One region of the Kitasatospora sp. NPDC056184 genome, then DNA from elsewhere that is predicted to be linked to it. Evidence: riboswitches for the same ligand, from Rfam matches in the RefSeq annotation. Region 1 holds a riboswitch; each other region holds the start of a gene.
What was found. Region 1 has a riboswitch for cobalamin ahead of ACFC0B_RS04165 (hypothetical protein). Riboswitches for the same ligand answer to the same signal wherever they lie in the genome.

Region 2: linked by a shared signal. The riboswitch ahead of metE (5-methyltetrahydropteroyltriglutamate--homocysteine S-methyltransferase) and the one ahead of ACFC0B_RS04165 (hypothetical protein) in region 1 are both predicted to bind cobalamin.
Region 3: linked by a shared signal. The riboswitch ahead of ACFC0B_RS06550 (prenyltransferase/squalene oxidase repeat-containing protein) and the one ahead of ACFC0B_RS04165 (hypothetical protein) in region 1 are both predicted to bind cobalamin.
Region 4: linked by a shared signal. The riboswitch ahead of ACFC0B_RS23125 (cobalamin biosynthesis protein) and the one ahead of ACFC0B_RS04165 (hypothetical protein) in region 1 are both predicted to bind cobalamin.

The regions. Positions count from the first base shown of each region.
Region 1 covers NZ_JBHJUI010000001.1:1,078,877-1,083,914, forward strand. Annotated here, with positions in the region: gene ACFC0B_RS04150 (GDSL-type esterase/lipase family protein) at 1-482, opposite strand, end outside; gene ACFC0B_RS04155 (hypothetical protein) at 689-1,462, shown strand; gene ACFC0B_RS04160 (ferric reductase-like transmembrane domain-containing protein) at 1,610-2,599, opposite strand; cobalamin riboswitch at 2,882-3,039, shown strand; gene ACFC0B_RS04165 (hypothetical protein) at 3,193-4,164, shown strand; gene ACFC0B_RS04170 (cysteine synthase family protein) at 4,161-5,038, shown strand, end outside.
Region 2 covers NZ_JBHJUI010000002.1:305,927-310,964, forward strand. Annotated here, with positions in the region: gene ACFC0B_RS06510 (phosphatase PAP2 family protein) at 1-588, shown strand, start outside; gene ACFC0B_RS06515 (phosphatase PAP2 family protein) at 573-1,283, shown strand; gene ACFC0B_RS06520 (NUDIX domain-containing protein) at 1,289-1,657, opposite strand; cobalamin riboswitch at 1,989-2,225, shown strand; gene metE (5-methyltetrahydropteroyltriglutamate--homocysteine S-methyltransferase) at 2,374-4,689, shown strand; gene folP (dihydropteroate synthase) at 4,813-5,038, shown strand, end outside.
Region 3 covers NZ_JBHJUI010000002.1:311,272-316,309, forward strand. Annotated here, with positions in the region: gene folP (dihydropteroate synthase) at 1-343, shown strand, start outside; gene cobF (precorrin-6A synthase (deacetylating)) at 316-1,077, opposite strand; gene ACFC0B_RS06540 (adenosylcobinamide amidohydrolase) at 1,354-2,148, shown strand; gene ACFC0B_RS06545 (hypothetical protein) at 2,154-2,315, shown strand; cobalamin riboswitch at 2,479-2,608, shown strand; gene ACFC0B_RS06550 (prenyltransferase/squalene oxidase repeat-containing protein) at 2,709-3,770, shown strand; gene ACFC0B_RS06555 (flagellar hook-length control protein FliK) at 3,800-4,264, shown strand; gene ACFC0B_RS06560 (hypothetical protein) at 4,377-5,038, opposite strand, start outside.
Region 4 covers NZ_JBHJUI010000011.1:238,980-244,017, forward strand. Annotated here, with positions in the region: gene ACFC0B_RS23115 (putative cobaltochelatase) at 1-371, opposite strand, end outside; gene ACFC0B_RS23120 (cobyric acid synthase) at 368-1,882, opposite strand; gene ACFC0B_RS23125 (cobalamin biosynthesis protein) at 1,879-2,865, opposite strand; cobalamin riboswitch at 2,899-3,111, opposite strand; gene ACFC0B_RS23130 (alpha/beta hydrolase family protein) at 3,320-4,435, shown strand; gene ACFC0B_RS23135 (hypothetical protein) at 4,804-5,038, shown strand, end outside.

The DNA of each region.
Region 1 (5,038 bases):
AGGACCTCGCCGTCGGCACGGAGCGCCACCAGCTCCGTGGGGGTCTGCTGCGGCAGCCACAGCTCGACGGTCTTCATACCGGCCGGCAGCCCGTCGAACCGTGCCGTTCCCGGCTCTCCCGGTATCAGCCGCTGCGCGGCCCCGGGGCCCGCCATCCGCACCACATGGCCCAACGGCGCCTGCCGGCGCTCGGCGAGAGCACCGTCCACGGTCAGGTCCAGCATCCCGGTCGGCCGCGGTCGGGGGTCGCCGTCGAGCTGGCCCGTGGAGGTGAGGACCTCGAATTCGAGCACCCGCGCGTCGGTGCGGAACACCAGCCGCACCCCCGAAGGCATCACCGTCCCCCCGTAGACCGACGGGTCCTGGTACTGCTCCGTGGTCCACGCCGGCAATCGGCGCGGCATCACTCCCGCCGGCGTCCTCTCCAGATCCAGCGCACCCCGTACCTCCACCGGCCCGCCCACCAGCGGATACTCCCGCATCGCCACTGCCATCGCTCCTCGGCTCCGGCCCGTCCGGCCGGGTGGGTACTCGGCCGGAGCCATCGGGCCCCTCCCCGAGCCTACGGGCCGGTCCGCCGATTCCCCCGGGCCCGGCCCGCCGGGGGCCGGCCGGATGCCCGTACGATGCCGGGCAGGGTGAGCGCGGGGCGGGGGAGGACATCGTGGTCTGGGCCGGGGTGCGGAGGGTGCTGGTCGCTCTCCTGGTGGTGCTGGTCGCGCTGGCCGGGTGGATGCTGTGGTCGATCCACCGGGCCTTCGCCACCCCCGACCCCCCGGACCTGCGGGCCCTGGTGAAGGCCCCGGCGACCGCCGAGGCCCGGCGGGCGGCCGAACGGGACACCGACGGGCGGATCGCCCGGCTGCCCGAACTGCTGCCGTGGGTCGAGCGGTTGGGGACGTCGACGGTCGACGTCTGCTGGACGGAGGTCGAGTCCGCCATGTGGGGCCGGGGCAACTGGACGGCGCCGACCTGCGAGCGAACGGTCAAGCTCTACCTCGCCCTGGACACGACCGACATCCGCACCCGCCTGGCCGACCTCGACCGCTACCTCGACGCCGAGGGCTGGCAGGGCGTCGACGACGGAAGGGGGAGCCTGATCGCCGCCGACGACTACGCCCACAGCCCCGGTGGCGACACCTCGCCCGAGCGGCTGGCGGAGGCGGCCGCCCGCCCGATCGCCCCGTCCGTGCGGTTCGGGCGGCCGGCGGCCGAGCCGGTACGGACGTCCCTCGACGTGGACGTCGCCCGCATGACGGGCCGGATGAGCCTGCCCCCCGGTGAGGACTCCTGGTACGCCGAGTACGGCACCCGCCGCCACCGCAACGACGACCGTGCCCGCTCCGAGTACCTGACCTGGCAGCCCCTGCGGCCGATGGAGGTGCTGAAGCCCGCCGAGGGCCGCTACGCCGCCGTCCTCGGCTTCACCACCCGCTACGCCCCGGGGGAGCGGCCGAGGTAGCCGCCGGGGTGGCGCCGCGAGCCGGAGGAGATCGGGCCCGGCCCCGTGCCCGGGAGCACCCGGTGTTTCGACCCACCGTCAGGACGGCGGTGAGGCGGCCGTGCTCGTTCGGATCGGCCGGACGGCGGCGCCCGCGGGGACGGTGACTCACCCGGTGCCGTCGGCCTGTCCGCCGGAGGCCGGCGGTGCCGGCGCACGCGTCCGCCCGCCGTCGTGGCCGGACGCCGCCACCGCGATCAGGCCGACCGCGAGGGCCGCAACCGCGACCCGCCCGAGCGCCCGCACCGTCCAGGCCGGCAGCGACCGGGCCCCGCCCCGTCCCGGCGCCGCCAGCCGCTCGGCCCGCCGGACCGGCCGCAGCAGCCGGGCCAGCAGCAGGACGGCGAGCGGGACCTGAAGGAGCCACAGGACAGTGCGCGGCCACTCGCCGAACCACACGTTGGTCCCGTAGAGCAGGGTGTGCCAGACGCTCAGCACGTAGACGACGACCACGAAGCGGTGCAGCCGGCGCCAGGTGTTCGGTCCGATCCGGTGCCGCACGTAGAACAGCAGGCCGAGCGGCACGGCCAGGTAGAGCGCGCCCTGCCCGAGCGGGATGGCGGTGCGGCCGGTGCCGGAGTCGTACCAGCCGGGCACGAAGCTGTCGGCGAACCCCGACCAGAGTCGGTCGCCCCACGCCGACTCGGCCTCGTAGCGCACGAGTTCGGCCGCGAACAGCAGCGCGTGCGCGAACATCAGGGCCGTCGTGGTCAGACTCGTCGTGCGGTGCCAGCGCTCCAGGGTCTGCCGGGCGACCGGCAGCCGACCGGGCCGCGGACCGGAGAGCAGCAGCCCGAGCACCACCGTCCCCCAGGCCCACAGCAGCCCCGACCAGCCGAACGCCTGGCTCAGCAGGTACATCCAGTACGTGCGGGAGTCGTCCATGAACGGCATGACCGCCACCGTCGCCGAGGTGCCCGCGTCCATCCGGACGTACAGCAGCACGAACACCGCCGCGGTGACGCCGACCGCCGCGCTCGCGTCGGGCAGCGCGGCCCGCAGGTCGGAACGGAGGGCGACGCGCTCGGCGGGCCGCCTCCCGGCGGCGGGCGGCGGGGCGTCCGAAGCGTCGTCCCCCGGCGTCGGCTCAGGCAGCATCGTGGACCTTCCGGAACGGCGGCACACCGGTGGGGCGGTGTGCGGCGGGCGTGGGACGCACCAGTGTGGCGGAGGCGTTCCGGCTTGCCGAGCCCGTATCCGGCCAGAGTGGCTCGTGGACCGACGGCCCGTCCGCCGCGGCGCCCCACGCCCCGGCCCGCGGACCGATCGCATTCGGACAACCGTCCGCACGAGCCCTGCCACCGGAGCGCGAGCCCCCGTATGCTCATGTCCGCAGCCGGTTCGCGCCTCCCGACCGACCGGACTTCGGCGGCGCGACGCAAGAGGGAACCCGGTGGGAAACCGGGACTGTCCCGCAGCGGTGAGTGGGAACGAAAGCCGTCAACAGCACTGGGCCGGGCTCCGCCCCGGCCCGGGAAGCGACGGCCGGTAGGTGTGCGCCGGTTTCTCGGCGCACCGGCCCGCGAGTCCGAAGACCTGCCGCTGCGCCCGCACCCCCACGTGCGGGCTGTGCACGGTGACCTCGTGGACTGGGTCGGCGGTACGGACGGCTGCGCGGCGTGCGACGACGCGCCGTGCCCTCCTCCTCCGGGTCATGACGCGGGGCTCGGAACGAGGAGGAGGACGTGTCCGTGACCGCGCGAGTTCCGCCCGCCCGCACCGGGCGCCCACCGGCCCGCCCCCCGGCGGGCCCCGGCGGCGCGATGGTGACCCCCACCGGAGGGGCCCGGCCCGCCCCGCCGCCGGGCGGCACGCTCTCCGGTGTCTGCCACGGCACCCTGGGCGAGCTCTACCAGGGACCGCTGCGCGCCGGTTCCCGCCCCGACATCGCGGTGGTGTCGTTCCCCGTCGACCGCCACTCCTGGGTGCACTTCACCCCGGGGACGGACCCGCCGGACCCGCTGCCGCTCGGGGCGAAGGCCGCGACGGCGGCCCGGCTGTTCCTGGAGCGCTTCGGGCTGACCCTGCCGCCGGGCCGCTGGTGCGTGCACTCCGAGCTCACCGTCGGGGTGGGCATGGCGAGTTCGACCGCCGACATCGTGGCGACCCTGCGCTGCCTGTTCCGGATCTTCGCGCTGCCGTACGACACCGGGGTGGTGCTCGCGGTCCTGCGCGAGATCGAGCGGGCCGACAGCGTCTTCCTCGACGAGTTCGCCCTGCACCTGAGCGGCCGGCACCGGGTGGTGCGGCGGCTGGGCACCGGCATCGGCTTCCACACCGCGTACATCACCGAGCCCGGGACGGTGGACACCGCCGCCGTCACCGACCTGCTGCTCGGACACTACCGGCGGCACGGCGAGGAGTACCGGCGCTGCCTGACCGACCTGCTGAAGGGCTTCGCCGCGGGCGACCCGGCCGCCGTCGCGCGGACGGCCACGGCGAGCGCCGCGCTCTCCCAACAGGTGCTCCCCAAAGCGACGTTCGACGCGCTGCTCGCCCACCGCGAGGAGTTCGGCGCCGACGGGATCTTCGTCGCCCACACCGGCTGCCTGATCGGCTACCTGCTCCCCGGACGCCCCGACGCCGCGCTCAAGTCGGACCTGTCCGCGTTCTTCCACTCGCTCGGCCACCAGTGTTCCTTCGCCCAAGGAGGCTACAGGTGATCCACCCCCACATCGCCGACGCCCTGAAGATCCCCGATCTCGTCCGGCTCACCGACGGCCTCGTGCTGGTCCGGTTCGAGTCGATGAAGATCTACTCGGCGCTCGCCGCGGTCCGCCACCTGCTGGAGCGCGGCACCGTCCGCCCGGGGCAGACCCTGGTGGACAGCTCCAGCGGCATCTACGCCTACGCGCTGGCGCTCGCCTGCCACCGGCACCGCATGCGCTGCCACATCGTCGCCTCCACCACCGTCGACGCCACCACCCGCGCCCAGTTGGAGATCCTCGGCGCCACCGTGGAGCAGGTCGTGCCTTCCCGCGACCTCAAGCTGGACCAGGAGCTGCGGGTGCGGCGGGTGCGCGAGCTGCTCGCCGAGCACCCGGACTGGCACTGGATGCGGCAGTACCACGACGACGTCCACTACCTCGGCTACCACGAGGTCGCCGACCGGATCACGGCCGCCTTCCCCGGCGCCGCGCTGACCGTCGTCGGCGGGGTCGGCTCCGGCGCCTCGACCGGCGGGGTGGCGACCCGGCTGCGCGCCTCCGATCCCTCGGTGCGGCTGGTCGGGGTGCAGCCCTTCGGCAGCGTCACCTTCGGCAGCCAGGGGCACCACGACCCGGAGGCGATCATCGCGGGGATCGGCTCGTCCATCGTCTTCGACAACGTCCGCCACCACCTCTACGACGGCATCCACTGGCTGGACTTCACCCACGCCATGGCGGGCACCGTCGCCCTGCTGCGCGACCACGCCGTCTTCGCCGGGCTGTCCACCGGCGCCGGCTACCTGGCCGCGGCCTACGAGGCGCGCCGCCACCCCGACCGGCTGCACCTGGTGATCGGCGCCGACACCGGTCACCGCTACGTCGAGCGCGT
Region 2 (5,038 bases), on a different contig from region 1:
GACGGCCGCGGCCTCGACGGCGGGCTCTATCAGCGTATCGACCAGTGGGCCCAGCACCTGCCGACGTCGGTGCAGCACGGCGTCGCAGCGTTCTCCGCCTACGGGCTGGGCCTGGTCGCCGTGCTGATGCTCCTCGCCTGGTGGCGTGCGCGGCGGGCCGACAGTGTGACACTGGCCCGGGCACTGGCCGCACCAGTGGTCGTGATCGCCGCCTTCGTCGCCGACACCCTGCTCAAGTCCGTGCTGCGCGAGCCCCGCCCCTGTCAGGCCCTGGACGTGGGGCGGACCCTCGAAGCCTGCCCCGCTGCCGGCGACTGGTCGCTGCCCAGCAACCACACGGTCATCGTCTTCGCCGCCGCGGCCGTCCTGTGGCGGGTCGACCGCCGCCTCGGCGCGCTCGGGCTGCTGCTCGCCGTTGCGATGGGCGTCTCCCGGGTACTGGTCGGCGTCCACTACCCTCACGACGTGGCCCTCGGCGCGGCGGTCGGCCTCGCTGCCGGCCACGGACTCGGCATGCTCGCCGGCCGCGCCGCGCCCCTGGTCGAGCGGGCCCGCGAAGGAAGGCTGCGGCGATGGCTGACCGCATGACCCCACGGCGGTCGTCGCCCTGGATCGCTGTCTGCGTGGTGGCGTTCGCGATCATCGCCATGGTGCTGGGGTCCAACGACTGGGCCCCGCTCGGCTTCGAGCGGACGGCTGTCGACTGGGCCGCCGCGCACCGGCCGTCCGCCGCCGTCACCACCGCCATGGCCGTCACCGCGCTCGGCACGGACGTCTTCCCCTACCTTGTCGCCCTCGCCGCAGGCGCCGTCCTGGTCCGGGCGGGCCGACCGCACCGCTCCGGGCGGGCCGCCGCCGGTCTCCTGCTCGCCCCCGTGCTGTGGCTGGTCGCCGGCCAACTCCTGCGCCAAGGCCTGATGCACGGTTTCGGCCGCCCCCGCCCGCCCGCCGCCGACTGGGCGTTCACCCCCGACGGGTTCGCGTTCCCCTCCGGCCACGCCTTCACCGCCGCCACCTGCGCCGGACTGCTCGCCGTCGCCGTCGCCCGCACCCACCGCCGTGCCCGCCGCAGGGCCACGGCACTCGCGCTGGCCTTCGCCGTCGTCATCGGCGCCACCCGCGTCTACCTCGGCGTCCACTGGCCCCTGGACGTCCTCGCCGGCTGGCTCCTCGCCACCGCCTGGCTGCTCCTCGGCGCCACTCTCCTGCCGACACCTGCCCGCCCGGTGCCCGAGCCCGGCGCAGGCCCGCAGTCCGACGGCCGAGCGACAGGATTGATGTAGGCAGGTCAGGTGCGCTTGGGTGGGGCGGGCCTGTCCTTGCGGGGGTTTCTCGCCGGTCGCGCCGATCCGGGTGACCTACCCGCCTGGGCGCTTGTGCCCACGGCCCTGCTGTCCACCGAACCCGCCGATGCGGGGCGGGAACGCGAGCTGTGCCTCGCCAACGCCGGGACCGGCCCCGACCTGCGCGGGCAGGGAACCGGTACGGGCTGATGTCGTACTCGGTCTCGCCGAGCTTGCGCACGACCTTCCGCGAACCCGGTCTCCTCCCGGGCCTCCCGCAGCGCGGCGGCCTCCGGGGTCTCGCCCGGCCGGATGCTGCCGGCCGGGACCTGGATGCCGACCTCCTCGCAGCTGTAGTCGGTGTGCCGGAACACCAGCAGCCGCCCGCTACCTCGGCCCCCAGCTCTCTGCGCACCAGCGCCTCGAACTCGTGTCGGTGCGCTGCCGGCCGGACGAGGTAGGACATCGTCTGAGTGACCAGCCCTGCGTCCCGGCTCCGCTTGAATTCGATCACCGCCGGGGCGTTGTTCGGATCGGCCACCCGTGCCCCATTCGTTCGGTAGTGCGGAGAGGCCGAGCGAGAAGAGGAGTGTGCTGTTCCTCTCCTCTGCTCATTCCTTCGGCCGGGCTGGAACGAAGCTCCGATGTTGTCTCAACATATGGACGATCGGGTGATTCTCCGGCCGGATACCGAGCAGATGGCCTTAGGCTGGCCGTGCAGCTGGTTCGCCCTGCCCGCCAGGCAGGCGCGTCGTAAGAGGGAACCCGGTGAAGCCTTTTGACTGGCCAGTCCGGGACTGCCCCGCAGCGGTGAGCGGGAACGACCGCCGTCATACGCACTGGGCCCGGGAGGGTCTGGGAAGCGACGGCCAGTAGGTGACCGCCCTTCACGGGCGGACGTGCCCGCGAGTCCGAAGACCTGCCCGTTGCCCGCGTGCGACCGATCGCGCGCGGATCCCGGTGACCTCGTGGGCGGGTCGGCGTGCACACCTGGCGGAGCCATGACGGCCGTCCGTCCGGTTCGTCACCCCTTCGCGCCCTCGTCCCGTCACCGGGCACTTGAGGAGCAAGACTCGCGAAGGAGAGTCCCTTGACCACGAAGTCCGCAGCCGCGGCGACCCTCGCCACCGCGTACGGCTACCCCCGGCAGGGCCGGAACCGGGAGCTGAAGAAGGCCGTCGAGGGGTACTGGAAGGGCACGGTCACCGCCGACGCACTGCTGGCCGCAGCCGCCGACCTGCGCCGCGGGAACTGGCAGCAGCTGATCGAGGCGGGCGTCCAGGAGGTGCCCACGGGCGACTTCTCGCTCTACGACCACGTGCTGGACACCACCGTCGCCGTCGGCGCGATCCCGGCCCGCCACCGGGCGGCCGTCGAGGCCGACCCGCTGGACGGGTACTTCGCGATGGCGCGCGGGACCCAGGATGTCGCACCGCTGGAGATGACCAAGTGGTTCGACACCAACTACCACTACCTCGTGCCCGAGTTGGGGCCGGACACGGTCTTCGTCGCGAACCCGGCGAAGGCGGTCGGCGAGCTGCGCGAGGCGCTCGCGCTCGGCCATGACGCACGGCCGGTGCTGGTCGGCCCGGTCACCTACCTGCTGCTGGCCAAGCCCGCCCCCGGCGTGGCCGCCGACTTCCAGCCGATCACGCTGCTCGACCGGCTGCTGCCGGTCTACGCGCAGCTGCTCGCCGACCTGCGGGCGGCCGGGGCGGACTGGGTGCAGCTGGACGAGCCGGCTCTGGTCCAGGACCGCACGCCGGCCGAGCTGAACGCCGCCGCCCGCGCCTACCGGGACCTGGGCGCGCTCGCCGACCGGCCGAAGCTGCTGGTGGCGAGCTACTTCGACCGCCTGGGCGAGGCCCTGCCGGTGCTCGCCAAGGCCCCGGTCGAGGGCCTGGCGCTGGACTTCACCGGACCGGCCGCCGCGAACCTGGAGGACCTCGCCGGCGTCGGCGGGCTGCCGGGCAAGCGCCTGGTCGCCGGGGTCGTCGACGGCCGGAACATCTGGATCAACGACCTGGAGAGGTCGCTGGCCACCCTGGCGACCCTGCTCGGTCTCGCCGACCGGGTGGACGTGGCGCCGTCCTGCTCGCTGCTTCACGTGCCGGTCGATGCCGCCCTGGAGCGGGAGGTCGAGCCGCAGATCGCCCGCTGGCTGGCCTTCGCCCGGCAGAAGGCCGAGGAGGTCGCGCTGCTCGCCCGCGGCCTGCGCGAGGGTACTGGCGCGATCACCGCCGAACTCGCCGCCAACCGCGCCGACCTGGCCTCCCGGGCCACGTCGCCGATCACCCGCGACCCGGCCGTCCGGGCCCGCGCAGCCGCCGTCACCGCCGCCGACGCCCGGCGGGCCCAGGCCTACCCCGAGCGGGCCGTGGCTCAGCGGGCCCGCCTCGGGTTGCCGCTGCTGCCCACCACCACGATCGGCTCCTTCCCGCAGACCACTGAACTCCGGGTTGCTCGTGCCGACCTGACGGCCGGGCGGATCGGCGCCGCCGTCTACCGGGAGCGGATGGAAGCCGAGGTGCGCGAGGTGATCGCGTACCAGGAGAAGGCGGGCCTGGACGTCCTCGTGCACGGCGAGCCCGAGCGCAACGACATGGTCCAGTACTTCGCCGAGCAGCTGACCGGGTACCTGGCCACCCGGCACGGCTGGGTGCAGTCCTACGGCACCCGCTACGTGCGGCCTCCGGTCCTCGCGGGCGACATCTCCCGCCCGTACCCGATGACCGTCGGCTGGTTCTCCTACGCCCAGGGGCTGACGGACCGCCCGGTCAAGGGCATGCTCACCGGGCCGGTCACCATGCTCGCCTGGTCCTTCGTCCGCGACGACCAGCCGCTCGCCGACACCGCCCGCCAGGTCGCCCTGGCCCTGCGCGACGAGGTCGTCGACCTGGAGGCCGCCGGCGCGGCCGTCGTCCAGGTCGACGAGCCCGCCCTGCGCGAGACCCTGCCGCTGCGCGCCGCCGACCGCCCGGCCTACCTGGCGTGGGCCACCGAGGCGTTCCGGCTCGCCACCTCCGGCGTCCGTGCCGACACCCAGATCCACACCCACATGTGCTACGCCGAGTTCGGCGCCATCATGACCGCGATCGACGAGCTCGACGCGGACGTCATCTCGCTGGAGGCCGCCCGCTCGCACATGGAGGTCGCCGGCGAACTCGCCGCCGCCGGCTACCCGCGTGAGGTCGGACCAGGGGTGTGGGACATCCACTCGCCCCGCGTGCCGAGCACGGAGGAAGCCGTGAGGCTGCTGCGCGCCGGCCTGGCCGCGATTCCCGCCGAGCGGCTCTGGGTCAACCCCGACTGCGGTCTGAAGACCCGCGGTTGGGCGGAGACCCGCGCCTCCCTGGAGAGCCTGGTCACCGCCGCCCGCCGCCTGCGGGAGGAAGTCGCCGGCTGACAGACCGGCGTGAGCGCGAGAGGGCGGGCGCGGTACGAGTACCGTGCCCGCCCCAGGGGCCTCCCATCTCCTCATGGACGATCGCGGGGAGGCGCCCTTCCGCCGCGAGGAAGGGGATCCGGTATGAGCAGGAGACCAGTAGCGCGCCGTGTCCGTGGCCGCGGGCAGGTCCTCGACGTCACGCCCGACTCGTTCTCGGACGGCGGCAGTTGGCTGGACCCCGGCCGTGCGGTGGAACACGGGCTGGCGATGGCAGCCCGGGATGCGGACATCGTGGACGTGGGAGGGGAGTCGACGCGTCCTGGCGCTCGCAGGGTGCCGGTCGACGAGGAACTCGCCCGTGTCCTGC
Region 3 (5,038 bases), on a different contig from region 1:
GATCGTCGATCCCGGTCTCGGCTTCGCGAAGGGCCGCGAGGACGACGGGGAACTGTTCGCCGCGCTGGACTCCTGGCATGCGCTGGGACGACCGCTCCTGGTGGGACCGTCCCGCAAGCGGTTCCTCGGCGAACTACTGGCCGACCGGGCCACCGGCGAGCCGCGTCCGGCCCGGGAGCGGGACGACGCCACCGCGGCGGCGGCCGTCCTGGCCGCTGCCCAGGGAGCCTGGGCGGTGCGTGTCCACGAGGTGCGGGCCACCGCGGACGCCGTCCGCGTCGAGGCGGCCCCGCGTGCTCGCCGGGCGCCGGCCGGTCAGTCCTCGGTGCGGCGGAGCAGGTAGGTGTCCATGATCCAGCCCTTGCGCTCGCGGGCTTCGCGGCGCTGCCGGGTGATCTCCGGCGCCGTCTCATCGAGTGGCCCGGAGAGCAGGATCTCGTCCGGGGCGCCGAGGTAGGCGCCGTAGTGGATGTGCACGCCCTCGGGGTCGATCCCGGCGAAGGCGGCCCGGCCGTCGAGCATCACCACGGTGTCCTCGCTGCCCGGGCCGAAGCCGTCCTCGGCCAGGCGGCGGGCCGGGGTGATCCGCAGCGGGCGGCCCACCCGGGTGAGGGTGGTGCGGTGCTGTGCGGCGAGTACCGAGACGCTGCTGATCCCGGGCACCACCTCGTAGCGGAACGCGCCCGGGTCGGCGGTCAGGACCTCGTCGAGGACGGCGGTCACGCTGTCGTACAGGCTGGGGTCGCCCCAGACCAGGAGCGCGCCCGTGCCGTCCGGGCCGAGTTCCTCGGCGACGAGCCGGCCGACCAGCTCGGCCCGACGACGGCGCCAGTCCTCGACGGCCTCGGTGTACGCCGGGGTGCTCCGGTCGCGCTCGGCGTCCGGCACCTCGACCACCCGGTGACCGGGGCGGGCGTGCTCCTCGATCATCCGCCGCCGCAGGCGCATGAGGTCCTGGCGCTGCTCGTTCTTGTCGAGGAGGAGAAAGACGTCCGTGCGGGCGATGGCCTTGACCGCCTGCAGGGTGAGGTGGTCCGGGTCGCCCGCACCGATGCCGATGACGATGATCTGCCGCATGACTGCGATTCTGCCGGATCCCGGACCCGGCGGCCGTCGCTGCGGGCCGCGACCGGACACCTCCCCGTAGGCCTCGCCACCTGCGGATTCCTCGTGGGGAGCGGGTGGGTTCCGGTGGGTTCGGCGAACCGGAGGCAGTGATACGTTCGCGGATGCGGGCGGGGAGAGGAGCGGCTGCGGATGCTGCGCATCGCTGGAATCCCCGGCCGCCCCGGCCGGCGGCCACCGAGAGCCCGGGAGCCGGGGGAGGGCTGGACGGATCCCGATGGCCGAGAGGTGAGTACCACGGACAGCTTCGTGCCGGAGCAGCGGCCACCCGTCGTCCTGCGGCGTGCCCGGACGGAGGACGGCTCGTGCCGCCACCAGCTGGTGTGGAAGGCCGGCCCGGGGTGGCGGATGGTCAGCAGTGCCGTCCTGGGCGGCGGGCTCGGCGAGCGCGGCTGGGTGCTGAACGCCCAGGTCAGGCCGGGCTACTCCCGGATGGACCCCGATCGGCACCTGGCGGAGCTCGCGGCGGCCGAGGGCCTGAACGGGCCGGGCGTCGGCCTGATGACCGCCGCCGAGGTCGACGACTGCACCTGGAGCGAGGACGGTGGCGCCGTCGCCCTCGTCACGACCGGCATCGGAGTCCCGACGTGGGCCGCCGACCCCGGTGCCTCGGTGCCCGTCCCGTTCGCGCCGGCCCCGTCCAGGCCAGCCCCGTTCGTGCCCGGAACGATCAACATCCTCGCGGTGGTGCCGGCCCCGGTGACCGACGGCGGGCTGGTCAATCTGCTCGCGACGGCCACCGAGGCCAAGGTGCAGGCCCTTCTGGAGGCCGGGTACGACTGTTCCGGGACGCCGTCCGACGCGGTGTGCGTGGCGGTCCGCACACCGGGTACGCCCGCGGCGGCCGACCCGTTCGGTGGCCCGCGCTCCGTGTGGGGGTCCCGGCTGGCCCGTGCCGTGCACCGAGCCGTGCTCGACGGGGCGGAACGGGACCGAGTGCGGAGGGACCGTGGAGCTTCCGTACCCCACCAGGGGCCGAGCCCCGAGTGCTGCCGCGAGAACGTCCTGCACGCCGGCCGGTGAGCGGGGTGGGTGACGAGCCGTCCGCCGGAGCCGCAGGACGACCGGCCGGGGTACGCCGCTCAGGAGCCGTCGAAACCGTCTCCCACGCCACGTTCGCCACCGCCGACCAGCAGGAGGGCATGGCCGCCTTCGCCGAGAAGCGCCCCGCGCGGTTCGAGCACCGCTGACGCGGGCGGTGGCGCGGCAGCCCGGTTCCGGGGTACCGCGCCCCGCCGTCCGTGATCCGCCGCAGACACCTGCACGGTCCCCGCGGCCGGTCGCCGACGACCCGGCCGGCAGCCCGACGATGTGACGCACGGGACCTTGACCCGCCCTTCCGCGCGTCGCCATGATGGGCCGTCAAGTTCTGACTCCGCCGTCGGGGGAAGCCGGTCCGAATCCGGCGCTGACCCGCAACGGTAGGCCGTCGACCCGGTGTCGGCGGCGAGCCCGAGTACCCGTCGGCGGAGGTGTGTCGTTCCCTCCTCCCGTCGTGGTCTGCGGGCCGGAGCTCCGAGGGCTGCCCGGGTCCGTACCGGCGCCCCTCCGGGCCCCTGCGTCCAGGCCCGGAAAGGACCCTCGTGACCGCCCTCCGCCGCACCCTCGGCCTCCTCGCGATACCGACCCTCGCCTTCGCCGGCGCCCTCCCGGCGGCCGCCGCACCGGTCGGCGTGGACTCGCCCACGATCCGTCCGGACGCCGCCGCGGCCGGCTGGCTGGCCCGCCAGCTCGTCGACGGCGACCACTTCGAGTCCGTCTTCGACGGCACCGCCTACCCCGACCAGGGCCTGACCATCGACGCGGTACTGGCCTTCGCCGCCGCCCGCAGCTCGGACACCGCCGCCGCCAAGGCGACCGCCTGGCTCGCCCAGCCCGCCATCCTCACCGGCTACCTCGGCGACGGCACCACCGAGGCCTACGCGGGGGCCACCGCCAAGCTGCTGCTCGCCGCCGAGGTCCGCGGCGCGGACCCGGCCTCCTTCGGCGGCGTCGACCTGCCCGCCCGGCTGCGCTCGCTCCAGGCCCCGAGCGGCCGCTTCTCCGACCGCTCCCAGTGGGGCGACTACAGCAACGCCTTCGGCCAGTCGCTCGCCCTGATCGCCCTGCACCGGACCCCCGGCGGCGCCCCGGCCGCCGCCGTCGACTTCCTGGCCGACAGCCAGTGCGCGGACGGCGGCTTCCCGGTCTCCTTCGGCCAGACCACCTGCACCGCCGACACGGACGCCACCGCCCTCGCCGTCCAGGCCCTCGCCGCCACCGGCCGCGCGGCCAAGGCGGCCGCCGGACTCGGCTGGCTGACCGCCCAGCAGAACGCCGACGGCGGCTTCGCGGCCGCCGGGGCCACTACGTCCAACGCCAACTCCACCGGTCTCGCGACCCAGGCGCTGCTCTCCAACGCCCGCTTCGGCGCGGGACTCAAGGGCTGGAGCCGGCTGGTCAAGTTCCAGCAGCGCTGCGACGCCGACCCGGCCGTGCGCGGCGCGATCGCCTACGACGCCTCCGGCTTCAACCCCGGCAACGCCGCCCGGGCGACCGGCCAGGCCGTCCTCGGCCTGGCCGGCACCCCGCTGGCCACCCTCTCCGCCGCCGGAGCGCGCCCGGACGCGCCCACCCTGGCCTGCCCCGCGCCCGCCACCCCCTGACCACCCGCGACCGCACGAGGAGAGTCCTGATGACCGAGCACCTGACCCGCCGCACCCTTGGCTCGCTCGCCGCCGTCGCGGCGCTGACCGCGAGCCTCCTCGGTGCCGGCGCCGTGCACGCCCCCGAGGCCCGGGCCGCCGCCTGCACCGGCACCACCGGCGTCACCGTCGTGGTCGACTTCACCGCGGTCGGCGGCGGCATCCAGACCGGCTGCGCCCTCGGCGACCCGGCCAGCGGCCTCGCCGCGCTCACCGGCGCCGGCTTCTCGTACACCTTCCACCCGCGCTACCCCGGCTTCGTCTGCACCGTCAATGCCCTGCCGACGACCTGCACCAACCCCACCGGCAGCGCGTACTGGTCGTACTGGCACGCCCAGCACGGCGGACCCTGGTCATACAGCAGCCTCGGCGCCGGCAGCTACAACCCGGCCCCCGGCGATGTCGAGGGCTGGGCCTTCGGCGCCGGCGGCCAGCCGGGCATCACGGCGCCCTGAGCGGCCTGAGCGCCCTGACGACGACGCACCGGTGCCCCGGTCCTCCGCGACGGAGACCGGGGCACCGGCGGTTCCGGGGGCGTTCAGGCCGTCCGGCGCGGCCGCTGCCGGATCAGCTGCCGTAGCGCAGCGAGACGGTGTCGCCCAGGTGGACGGTGGTGGCCCGGGTGGCGGCGGTGGCGGTGGCGCCGTCCAGGCTCACCTTCCAGGTGGCGGAGCCGCTGTTGGCGGTGCCGTTGAGTGCGGTGATCGTCCCGCCGCCGGTGGCGGGGGTGACGGAGGTGACGCAGCCGCCCGGGGTGGCGGTGCCGGCCGCGTCGAGGACGTCGCCGAGCGTCGCGGTGGTGCCGGTCGGGTTGACGGTGACGGCGCAGACCTTGAGCGCGCCGGTGCCGTCGTCGACGACCAGGGCGAGCCTGGCGGCGGTGCCGGAGGTGAACGCGGTGGTGGCCGACCAGGTCGGCTCCCCGGCCGTGGTCGGGGCGGGCGGGGCGGCGGTGAAGCCGGCACCGGCGACGGCGCGCAGGCCGTCGACGGAGGCGTAGGGGGAGGAGGCGGTGTCGCTCGGCTGGTACTTGAAGCCGCCGCCGGGCTTGAACTGCTGGGCGATCAGGAAGTCGACCGGGGTCTTGCCGGTGCCGCTGGTGAAGTCGGCGCCCTGGGGGTTGATGCCGCAGGCGTTGAGACCGGAGACGGCCCAGCCGTTGGAGTCGGTGTTGACGCCCCACAGGGCGTTGAACGCCCCGGAGGCCAGCAGCTTGCCCTTGAGGAAGT
Region 4 (5,038 bases), on a different contig from region 1:
GGCTCGTACGCCTTGACGCCCTCGGCGAGCGCCCGCTCCAGGTCCAGCGAGCCGACGATCCGGTCCTCGGAGACGCCGACCGGCAGCTCGACCAGCTCGGCCGGGCGCCGCGAGGACGCCCCGCCGTCGTGCGCGCCGTCCGGGCACTGCGGGTCCGGCGCCGCCGGGTCGCAGGCGAAGCGGCAGCCGTCGACGGTCGCGATGGACGGCAGCAGCCCGGCCAGCGCGCGCACCATGGTCGACTTGGCGGTGCCCTTCTCGCCGCGCACCAGCACCCCGCCGACCGCGGGCGAGACGGCGTTCAGCAGCAGGCCGAGCCGCAGGTCGGCCATGCCCACGATGGCCGTGAACGGATAACGGACGTCACTCATGCATGCTCCCCAGGGGCTCCGGGCGCCAGGAACGGCAGCGATCCGGCCGCCGGCACCCCGCCCTCGATCAGCTTCCACAACGCGTCGGTGTCCGCGTGCTCCTCGATCAGCTCGCCCAGCCGGTCCAGCCGGGCCTCCCGCGCGGCGGCGAACGAGGTGTCCGGCGCGGGCACGAACGCCCGGCCGGCGGCCTGCGCGACCTCGCGCAGCAGCGCGCGCCGGAAGCCGTCGTTCTCCAGCGCGCCGTGCCAGGTGGTCCCCCACACCTGGCCCACCCGGCAGCCGTCCAGGAACGGTTCCCCGCCCTCGACGGCCACGACGCCGTGGTGGATCTCGTACCCCTCGACCCGCTCGCCGTAGGCCTCGCCGACCGGGCGGCCGAGCACCTTCCCGGCGCCGAAGCGCACCCGGGTCGGCAGCAGCCCGAGCCCGTCCACCGCGCCCGCCTTCGACTCGACCTCGTCCACGATCGAGCGCGCCAGCATCTGGTAGCCGCCGCAGACGCCGAGCAGCGGCCGCCCGGCCGCCGCCCGCGCCTTCAGCACCGGTTCCAGGCCGCGCTCGCGCAGCCAGGCGAGGTCCGCGACGGTGGCCCGGGTGCCGGGCAGGACGACGAGGTCGGCGTCGGCCAGCTCCTCGGGCCGGGTGGCCCAGCGGACCAGCACGCCGGGCTCCTGGGCGAGCGCGTCCAGGTCGGTGAAGTTGGACAGCCGGGGGAAGCGCAGCACGGCCACCCGCAGCACGTCCGCGCCGAGCGGGCCGCGCGCGGCGGTCCGGTCGACGACGGTGGACAGGTCGAGCGAGTCCTCGGCGTCCAGCCAGAGGTCCGGCAGCATCGGCAGGGTGCCGAGCACCGGGCGGCCGGTCAGCTCGCGCAGCATCTCCAGGCCCGGCGCGAGCAGCCGCGCGTCGCCGCGGAACTTGTTGACGAACCAGCCCGCCACATGCCGCTGGTCCTCCGCCGACAGCAGCGCCAGCGTCCCGTACATCGCCGCGAACACGCCGCCGCGGTCGATGTCCCCGACCACGACGACCGGCAGCCCGGCGGCGGTGGCCAGACCCATGTTGGCGATGTCGCGGTCGCGCAGGTTGATCTCGGCGGGCGATCCCGCGCCCTCGCAGACCACCACGTCGAAGCGGGTGCGCAGGTCCGCCAGGCACTCCAGGGCGCGTTCCAGCAGCACCGGCTTGCGCTCGCGGTAGTCCAGCGCGCCGACCTCGGCGACCGGGCGGCCCAGCAGCACCACCTGGCTGCGGCCGTCCGCGCCGGGCTTGAGCAGCACCGGGTTCATCGCCGCCTCCGGCTCCACCCGGGCGGCCTGCGCCTGCATCGCCTGCGCGCGGCCGATCTCGGCGCCGTCGGAGGTGACGAAGGAGTTCAGCGACATGTTCTGCGCCTTGAACGGCGCGACCGCGACACCCTGCCGGGCCAGCCAGCGGCAGATGCCCGCGGTGACCACGCTCTTGCCGGCGTCCGAGGTCGTCCCGGCGACCAGCAGCGCCTTGCTCATGACCCACTCCTCCGCTTCCTCACCAGGGCCGCCCCGAGCAGCAGGTGCCCGGCGACCGTCGTACCCAGGGCCAGCGCGCTCACCCGCCGGGAGAGCACACAGGCCCGCTCGATGTCGTCCACCCCGACGGGGCGCAGTTCCTCCCCCAGCACGGGCCGGTGCTCCACCCGCTCGCCGTACCGCAGCGTCCCGCCGAGGCGCACGCCCACCGCGCCCGCGAAGGCCGACTCGGCCTGGCCGGCGTTCGGGCTGGGGTGGGCGGAGCCGTCGCGGCGCCAGACCCGCCAGGCGGTGCGCGGCTCGGGGGCGGCGGCCACCGTCAGCAGCGCGGTCAGCCGCGCGCCCGGCCAGCCCGCGACGTCGTCCAGCCGCGCCGAGGCCCAGCCGAACCGGGCGTAGCGGGGCGAGCGGTGACCGACCATCGCGTCCAGGGTGTTCACCGCGCGGAACGCCAGCAGGCCGGGCGTGCCCGCCAGACCGCCCCAGACCAGGGCGTTGACCACGGCGTCGGCGGTGTTCTCGGCCACCGACTCGACCACGGCGCGGGCCAGCTGCCGTTCGTCCAGCGCGCTCGGGTCGCGCCCGCACAGGTGCGGCAGCCGCTCCCGGGCCGCCGTCAGATCGCCCGCCGCGAGCGAACGGCCGATGGTGCGGGCCTCCCGGGTCAGCGAGCTGCCGCCGAGCACCGTCCAGGTCGCGGCGGCGGCGAGGGCGGCCCGGCCGAGCGGACGGCGGGCCAGCAGCCGGTCGGCGGCCAGCGCGCCGGCCGCGACGGTGCCCACGGCGAGGGCGGTGAAGGCGGCGCCGGCGGCGCGGTGGTCGCGCCACAGCAGGCGCTCCAGCCGACCGGCGGCGGAGCCGAAGCCGGCCACCGGGTGGCCGCGGCGCGGGTCGCCGAAGCGGGCGTCGGCCAGGTAGCCAGCGACGGCGCCCGCGCCGAAGGCGAGGGCCCGGCCCGGCGGGCGCACGGCAGGGCGCAGCATCGCGTGCGTGTCCTCACTCAGGGTCCGCGCCCTGGATCGACGAACCGGGGGCGAGAGTCTCCTGGCTTCCGGGTCGGACGCGCGATCCGGGCCTTCCAGCGGCTTCTGACGGCTCGCCGTGGCGTGTTCCGGTCGTGCTCCCCGGTGACAGTGGCGGGACCGCGCCGGACTCGCACCGGCTTCCTCTGCATGCCTCCGTATTGGCTGAAGGATCCCATCACGGGCCCGAACCGGGAGTCAACCGAGGTTGTCCGGGGTCTTGGTCACACGCCGCGCCGCCCCGTCCCCGCCGGTGTGACCTTCCTCGCGGAACAACCCGTACGGCCGTGTCCTACTGGCTTCCCCCCGCCCGCGCGAGTGGACTGAGGGGTGGGTCCGGACGTCGAGCGGCCGGACCCCGCGGCAGCCGGACACCGAGCAGCAGCAGCCAGACACCGAGCACCGGGGAGCGAGTATGCGTTGGGGAATCGCGGCCACCGTGGCGGCCGCCGCCGTCGGCACCGGGGCCGCCGTCCTGCTGATCGGCCGCAAGGCGTCCGAGCGGATGGTCCGTCCGACCGGGGACGCCCGCGACCGGACCGGCCCGGTGCGCGTCCGGAGCCTCGGCGCGGGGCAGGTCACCTTCACCCGCACCGCGGTGAGCGAGCGGCCCGGCCGCTGGGCCGTCGAGTGGGGCGAGGACGGCCACGCGGTGGTCGAGGAGGTCCTGCACCGCGACGAGCAGGGCGTCACCCGCCGCCTGGTGCGCGCCGACCGCGGCACCCTCGCCCCCGGGACCGAGGTCCGCCTCACGCCCCGGGTGTACCTCGGCGACCCGGCCTCGGCGCTCGGCCTGCCGTTCGCCGAGACGGCCGTCGAGGGCGAGCTGGGCGCGCTGCCCGCCTGGCGGGTGGACGGCAAGCGCGGCACCTGGGTGGTCCTGGTGCACGGCCCCGACGCCGACCGCGGGCAGGCCCTGCCGGTCCTCCCCGAGCTGCAGCGCCTCGGCCTGCCCGCGCTCGCCGTCACCTACCGCGGCGACGCCGGCGCGCCCCCCTCCCCGGACGGCCTCGGCCACTTCGGCGAGACGGAGTGGCGGGACGTCGAGGCCGCGGTGCGCACCGCCCTGGAGGGCGGCGCGGGCCGGGTCGTCCTCTACGGCTGGTCGCTCGGCGCCACGATGGCCCTGCACACCGCCGCCCGCTCGGACCTCGCCTCGTCGATCAGCAGCCTGGTCCTGGACTCCCCGGTGCTGGACTGGCCGGCCACCGCCCGCCGGGGCGCGGCCCGGTCCGGCTTCCGGGGCGCGAGCGCCGAACTCGGCGTGCTCGCCGCCCAGGGCCGCACCGGCGTGGATCTGGCCGACTTCGCCCGCCTCGCCGAGGGCACCGACCTGCGGGTGCCCACCCTGGTGCTGCACGGGCCCGACGACCCGGTGGCCCCGTTCGCCGCCGCCCGGCGCCTCGCCGACCGCCGCCCGGACCTCGTCAACCTCCAGGCCTTCCCCGGCGGCGACCACGCGGCCCTGTGGAACAGCGCCCCGGACCGCTACGCCGAGACCCTCCGCCGCTGGCTCACGCCGTTCTGCTGATCCCCTTCCCGCCCCCCCTCGCGCGGAATTCCGCGGCACACCGGTTCCATCTGGCATGGACTCGCCATAAAGATCAAGCCAGTCGGTTTGGCCTCTGTTGCCCGATCTTGTCGAGCCCCCACGCCCCCCTCCCGCCCCGCGCGGACAACCGGATGTGACAGATGGCCGGTGCAAGGGGAAGACTGCTCGACGTGACGTCTCGGAATCCGCGCGACCGTGATGCCCCGCTCCCGCCGACGATCGGTACCGGTGCGACGGTGACCCGTCTCCCCGGAACGGCCCACCGCCCCGCCGGCGCCAGGCCGGGGGCCCCGGGCGTACCCCGCCGACGAGGCCCCGCCCCCGCACCCGGCCGAGGCCGGGTCCCTGTGCCGGAGGGCTTCCCCGCTCCCGCCGAGCTCGCCCCGCTGGCCCGCCGCATGCTGGTCGACGCCGTCCGGATCGCCCGCTGGGCCGGCGACCTCGACGAGGTCGACAAGCGCGGCGAGCTGCTCCCCGACGACGCCCGCGCCGCCGGCCTCGCGCTCGCCATGACGGTGGGCGCCGCCGCCAAGGCGTGGGGCCAGGCCCTGCTGGTCGGCCTGGTCGAGGCCCGGGACGGCG